3 regions of the Roseovarius sp. THAF27 genome follow, and region 1 is predicted to be linked to each of the others. Evidence: riboswitches for the same ligand, from Rfam matches in the RefSeq annotation. Region 1 holds a riboswitch; each other region holds the start of a gene.

Region 1 (2,226 bases):
CATGGACAAGACCGCGGCTCAATCAAATCCGTCAGGGTGTTTCCTACGAACCCGCCCGTATGGCCGCCTCCACGGTGAGACAGGGGGGCACCAGCACCCGCGACGAACATTCCGATTTCGCCGATCACGACGTTACCACAGTGGGCATGACCGGAGCCTCTCTAGATCTGAGCCATTTGGTTTCGGACAATGGTCCATAGCATGGCGGTGTCGGACGACGCGGAAACGACCGTGCCGGTTCTTCGATCAGGCTGAGCGGTCCGCCACCCGAATGAGAAGCTCGGGATCGACGGCTTTGCCATGTGAAACGTGAATGGGCCCGGGCTTCAGTGTACCACCCGGCTGCGGATGAAACCTTCCAGCCTTCGATTTTTATCTTTTCTCAGACCATTTCATCCATTAACCATCGACTCACTTCGGTTCCCGGCGGTTTTCCGGCGGGATAATAGGGAATGCGGTGCGACGCGTCTGGCGTCCAATCCGCAACTGCCCCCGCAACTGTAGGCGGAGAGCGAAGCCGGACCATGTCACTGTCATGCGGCGCATGATGGGAAGACCCGGCCAAGCATTGACCCGCAAGTCAGGAGACCTGCCGAGGTGATCACCCTGTCCGAACGCGGGGCGCGTTTCGACAACGGACTTTCCGTAGCGGTGACGATATCACCGTCTGCGGAGTCACCCCTCCAAAGGCACAAACAAAAGCCATCGCGTCACGCGAGATCCGGAGGGACACGCCATGTCACGCTCATTCAAAGCCGCGCTTGCGGCATCCACCGCCCTTTTCACCCAGCCCGCCATTGCGCAGGACACGCCATATGACCTCGGAACGATCTTCGTGTCCGGCGGTCTGACCCCGATTGAAGGCAGCGCCTACGGCCGTGCCGGTACTGTCCTGACCGAAGAGGATATCGAGGATCGCGGGTCACGATATGCGGTCGACATCATCCGCTCGCTGCCCGGTGTTTCCGTCTCGCGGACCGGCCCCGCCGGCGGCCTGACCCAGGTCCGGATGCGCGGCCACGAAGGCAACCACACGCTGGTCATCATCGACGGCGTGGAAGTGGCCTCGCCCAGCCAGGGCGAGTACGATTTCAGCGGTCTTCTCAGCGCCGACATCGAGCGCATCGAGGTCCTGCGCGGGCCGCAAACCTCACTTTACGGCTCGAACGCCATCGGCGGTGTGATCTCGATCACCACCAAGCGCGCGACCGAGCCGGGCTTCAGCGGGCAAGCCGGGTTCGAGATCGGCACCGACGAGACGACGCAAGTCAGCCTGGCCTTGCGGCAGCGCACCGAAAAACTTGCTCTGAGCTTTTCCGCGACGCGCCGGGAGACCGGCGGCTATGACGTGTCGGGCCTGAATGGCGAGGATGACGGTGATCTCAACGAGACCTACAACCTCAACGTCCATTATTACGCGACCGAAAACCTGACCTTCGGCGGCACGCTACGGCACGTGAAAAGCGACTCGGACTCCGACGGCCAGATCTACACCGCGCTTACACCTGCCGGACAGATCCTCGTTGATGACTTTTCCGGGTCCGATACGGCCGAGACCTTCGGCTCCATCTACGCCCAGCTCGACACGTTCGGCGGTCGTTTCAGAAACCGCCTGGATCTGTCTTTTGCAGACATCCAGACCGATCGTTTCAACGGCACCGGCGCACAGTCGGGCGACACCACAGAGACACGCCAGAAAATCAGCTACAAGGGCAGCGTCGCGCTGGATGGCGGCGCGGTCGATACCGCCCGCCACATCCTGACCCTCGGCGCCGAGTGGGAGCGGGAGACGTTCGTCAACAACAACCCCGCCTTCGTCTTCGCACCCAGCCAGCTGATCAAACAGACGCGCGAGCAGACCGCCCTCGTGGCGGAATACCAGGGCAACCTGACCGACAGTCTTGATGTGCAGGCCAGCGTCCGGCATGATTTCAACGACGAGTTCGAGGATTTTACGACCTACGCTGTCGGTGTGTCGTACATGCTGCCCAGTCAGACCACGCGACTTCACGCCTCTTACGGCACAGGCGTCCAGAACCCGACCATGTTCGAACAATTCGGTTTTTCCAACAACTTCATTGGCAACCCGAACCTGGAACCCGAGCAGAGCGAAGGCTGGGATTTCGGTGTGGAACAACAATTCCTAGGCGGGCGCGGCCTGATTGACGTCACCTATTTCGATGACGAGCTGACCAACGAGATCTCGTCCACCGTCGATCCTGGCAC
Region 2 (2,226 bases), 2.1 Mb from region 1:
AGCGACGAGGTGATGGACCAGCTGGCGGCGGAGTGATCCGGGCCGCGTGGGTTTGAGGCGGCGCCCCGGCGGGGCGCCGTTTTGCGTTCGGGGCGGTTTCGTACGCGGAGCCTGCGCTGTGCCGAGTTGTGGACCTTTTTGCGGCGCTGCGGCATGCTGCGCGCAGCCAGGGAAGTATAGACATGCAGATCGAACACGAAGACGGAGAGAGCAAGGGGCGCTATGTCACCCGGATCGACGACGGGCCGGAGGCGGAGCTGACCTATTCCAAGCTGGGAAGCGCGGGCATGATCATCGACCATACCGGCGTGCCCGACGCCTATCGCGGCAAGGGCGTGGGCCTGGCGCTGGTGACCCGCGCGGTGGAGGATGCCCGCGCGGCGGGGCGCAAGATCACGCCGCTTTGCCCGTTTGCCGCGTCGCAGTTTCGCCGGCACCCGGAGTGGGCGGACGTTCTGGCCTGAGCTAGAAGGTGTGGCGCGTGTCGTCGCGCGGCGCTTCAACGTCGCAATCGCGGGTTGCGTCAGGGGCCGCTTGGCGGCAAAGTGAGAGTCCCGAAGGTGCCGCGCAGGTCGCGGAGAATTGGGAAGCCGGTGCAAGTCCGGCGCTGCCCCCGCAACGGTAAGGATGGGGGATACCGCAGATGGCCACTGGGGCGACATGCCCCGGGAAGGCGCGCGTATCCGCACCCCCGCCAAGCCCGGAAACCAGCCTTTGGGACGACGTCGAACCGCGGGGGGCGGTGCGGGCGGTGGACCGGAAAAGCGGTTCTCGCGCGGCCTTCCCTCGCCCCAGTCCGGCCCGGGGTGCGGCCGGAGGAAGAGCAGAAAGCATGAGCCTGACACCGATCATGAACGGGTTGGAGCGCAGTGGGGCCACCGGCGCCGAGGCCGAGGCCGTGGCGCGGCTGGGTTTCCTGGAGTGGGTCTTTGGCTATCCCGGCGCCGTCACGGCGGGGGTCGTGCGCGAGGCGCTGGCCGAACCCGCGGTCCGGAATGCCGACAGCGCGGCGGCGAGGGCGTTTGCCCGCGTGCTGGAGGAGGCGCGCCACGCCGCGCCGATGACGCGGGGCCGGCGCGGGCGGGCCGCAAGGGTGGTGCATTGATCCCAACGCCTTGATCCCGCCGCATGGCGGCGGGGTCGCTGGCTGATTTCCGGCGCGGGGGCGGTGCGGCGAGGGCCTTGCGAACGCTGTCGGGGTAAAAAAGAAAAAACGGCGACGCCAGGGAGGAGGAGAGGCGCCGCCGTTCTTTACGTCGGGTCCCAGGGAGGAGGAAGGGACCGTTCGTCAGGTTTGGGTTCCAAGGGAACCCAGGTCTTGCCGGGACCGCACAAGGGAGGAGAGGCGGTATCCCGAACAGGTACCAAACGGGAGGAGAGGCACCTGATTGTTTTCGCGAGCGTTCGGCGCTGTGACCGTTTCCGTTCGCTGTTGAGTTAAAGATAGCGATATGCTGCGCATGCACAATACGTTTTGCTGCAACGCAGCTATGCAGTTGGCGCATAGAAGATCGGATCATTTTTTACGTTTGAAATCACCGCTTTGCCAGTTTTTTGGGCGGGGTTGAAACGGGGGTTGCACCTGCTTCTGGAAGTGCCACTTTCAACGCCGCAGATGCATGGAGACCGGGCATGACGAAAATACTCGAAAATGTGCGCCGAGAGCTGGACCGGCTGGAATTGCCGGACGGCGGGACGGTGATTTCGCGCGACATGGTGCGCGCGATGCGACTCGAAGGCGGCGAGGTGCGATTCGTGTTGGAGGCGCCCAGCCCCGAGATGGCCCGCCGGATGGAACCGCTGCGGGCCGCCGCCGAGCGTGCGGCGCTGTCGGTCGAGGGGGTGACATCGGCGCAGGTCGCGCTGACCGCAGAGGCGCCCGAGGCGCCCGCGCCGACGCTGAAGGTCGGGCGGCATCCCGAGGGCGGCAGCGCCTCGATCCGGCCGAGCGGGGTGAAATCGATTCTCGCGGTGGCGTCGGGCAAGGGTGGCGTGGGCAAGTCGACCGTGGCGTCGAACCTGGCGGTGGCGCTAGCGCGGGCGGGTCGGCGCGTCGGATTGCTCGATGCCGATATCCACGGGCCGAGCCAGCCGCGCATGATGGGCGTGACCGAACGCGCCCAGAGCCCGGACGGCAAGATCCTGACGCCGCTGGAGGCGCATGGCGTCAAGATGATGTCCATCGGCCTGATGATCGAGGAGGATCGCGCCGTGGTGTGGCGGGGG
Region 3 (2,226 bases), 1.8 Mb from region 1:
CCTCGACCACGCGGCGGTCCTCGTCATTGGTGGCGACCCAGACCTCGGACAGGCGCGTGACGTCGTAATCCACGCCCTCGACCGCGTCTTTGTGCACCAGCCACTTGGTGGTGACCTCGGTCGTCATCGGCGTCAGGGGCGTGACGCGGAAGACGATGGAGTGATCCGGCAGGAAATGGTTCCAGGTCGTGGGGTAATGGTATTTCAGCAGCGTGCCCGCCGTGTCATCGCTGACCCGGCCCAGCCATTTCGACACGGCGGGCTTGAGGTCCATGGTAAAGCTCTTGGCGCCGGGCAGCAGCGGCATCCGCGCGAGGCGGTATTGCATGTCGTCCGACATGCGGAACTGCGACGGGACGCCCTGTGCCTCCAGCCGGTCGAAATGCGCCTGAAGATGGGGCGGGGTGACGCCTTCCTCGATGCCGGTGACGTTGGGGTCGTCGGTGAAGGAGCGGCAGAGGCCCGGATGGTTGCCGCCGCAGTGATAGCACTCGCGGTTGTTCTCCCACACCAGTTTCCAGTTGCCGTGCTCGACGATCGAGGTCTCGAAGGCGACCTTGGCATTCGTCAGGTCATGCACCTGCAGGTAGGGCTGCGCCAGTTCGGCGAAGGCGTCGAAATCGGGCGCATCGTCGGCCAGGCAGATATAGACCAGCCCGCTGAGGATACGGCAATGCACCGGCTTCAGCCCGTGCTTGGTGGGGTCGAAGTCAGGCCCCATTTCCCGCGCCCACAGCAGCCGCCCGTCCAGTTCGTAGGTCCATTGGTGATAGGGGCAGACCAGCTTGGGCGCGTTGCCCTTGGCCACCTTGCACAGAACCGAGCCGCGGTGGCGGCAGGAATTGTGGAAGGCGCGGATCTCGCCATCGGCGCCGCGCACGATGACGACGCCATAGTCGCCGACGCGGTGGGTCACGAAGCTGCCCGGCTTGGGCAGTTCGCAGGCCGGCACGGCAAAGAGCCAGTCGCGGTAGAAGATGTTTTCCATGTCCGCGCGGAACACGTCCGCATCGGTATAGAATGCCTGCTCCAGCGCATGGCCCGGCCGACGCCGCGCCAGCAATTCGCTGATCGGTTGGGTGTTCATCCTTGGCCTCCTGCCGCGCCCCGCGGCAAATTCGGGCAGGAGGTCGGCACGCGCGGTCCACAGGTGCGGCAAGCGAGGAGCCGGACCCGAAGCAGCGCCCGCACCGCCTCCCGCGGTTTGACGTCATTGCAAGGCTGGTTTCCGGACTCCGGTGCGGCCCTTGTGCGGGACCTCGTGGCGCGAAACCTTCCCGGGGCTCCTCTTCCCCAGTGGTCGTGACCGCGCCCGTTGCAACACCGTTACCGTTGCGGGGGCAGTGCCGGGATTTCACCGGCTTCCCAATTCTCCGCCCGCAGGCGGCACCTTGCAACTTCCCCGATTATCACAGGCCGGGCGGCGCAATATGAGAATTGCGACACTCGCTGAAGTGAATCAGACATCCTGCACGATGGGACAAAAATCGCTGCAGCAAGGTAAACTATATATTGACAGTTTCGTGTGCCAGTACCCAATATGGTGTTGCTTTGGTGCCCGCGACTCGACATTGTGGGTGAAAAGGGAAGCCGGTGCGACACCGGCGCTGCCCCCGCAACTGTAAGCGGCAAGCCAAGGTCCGGAACCACTGGTGAGGCAACACCGGGAAGGCGGACCAAGGCGCAAGAGCCGCGAGCCAGGAGACCTGCCAAGGCGCAGTGAACGACGACCGCGGGCGGAGGGCCCGGGCGCGTGTCAGGGGCCCTGGTGGCCTGCTGTTCCCGTGTCCTGTCCCGCCATTCGCAAACCAAAACAAGGGACAGAGCACCATGAGCATCACCGTCTATTCCAAACCTGCCTGCGTGCAGTGCACCGCAACGACCCGAGCGCTGGACGCCCGTGGCCTCGCCTATGACATCGTCGACCTGACCGAGGACACCGCCGCGATGGAGCACGTGCAGGACCTGGGCTACCGGCAGGTGCCTGTCGTCGTCGCCGGAGACGATCACTGGGCCGGGTTCCGTCCCGACATGATCGGCCGGCTCTGCTGAGCGCATGGCGGGGCTGGTCTATTTCTCGAGCGGGTCCGGCAACACGCGGCGCTTCGTCGAAAAGCTGGACCTGCCGGCACGGCGGCTGCCGCGTGTCGCGAGCGATCCTGTCCCGCAGATCACCGCGCCTTTCGTTCTGATCTGCCCGACCTATGCCGATGGGCATGGCAAGGG

The links. Region 1 has a riboswitch for cobalamin ahead of FIU89_RS17090 (TonB-dependent siderophore receptor). Riboswitches for the same ligand answer to the same signal wherever they lie in the genome.
Region 2: another riboswitch for cobalamin. It lies ahead of FIU89_RS06655 (hypothetical protein); the one in region 1 lies ahead of FIU89_RS17090 (TonB-dependent siderophore receptor).
Region 3: another riboswitch for cobalamin. It lies ahead of FIU89_RS05195 (aromatic ring-hydroxylating dioxygenase subunit alpha); the one in region 1 lies ahead of FIU89_RS17090 (TonB-dependent siderophore receptor).

Annotation. Positions count from the first base shown of each region.
Region 1 is NZ_CP045393.1:3,446,039-3,448,264, forward strand. It holds cobalamin riboswitch at 401-612, shown strand; gene FIU89_RS17090 (TonB-dependent siderophore receptor) at 737-2,226, shown strand, end outside.
Region 2 is NZ_CP045393.1:1,330,930-1,333,155, forward strand. It holds gene FIU89_RS06645 (YebC/PmpR family DNA-binding transcriptional regulator) at 1-36, shown strand, start outside; gene FIU89_RS06650 (GNAT family N-acetyltransferase) at 183-464, shown strand; cobalamin riboswitch at 542-731, shown strand; gene FIU89_RS06655 (hypothetical protein) at 833-1,105, shown strand; gene FIU89_RS06660 (Mrp/NBP35 family ATP-binding protein) at 1,633-2,226, shown strand, end outside.
Region 3 is NZ_CP045393.1:1,026,979-1,029,204, forward strand. It holds gene FIU89_RS05195 (aromatic ring-hydroxylating dioxygenase subunit alpha) at 1-1,087, opposite strand, end outside; cobalamin riboswitch at 1,202-1,409, opposite strand; cobalamin riboswitch at 1,536-1,729, shown strand; gene nrdH (glutaredoxin-like protein NrdH) at 1,831-2,052, shown strand; gene nrdI (class Ib ribonucleoside-diphosphate reductase assembly flavoprotein NrdI) at 2,057-2,226, shown strand, end outside.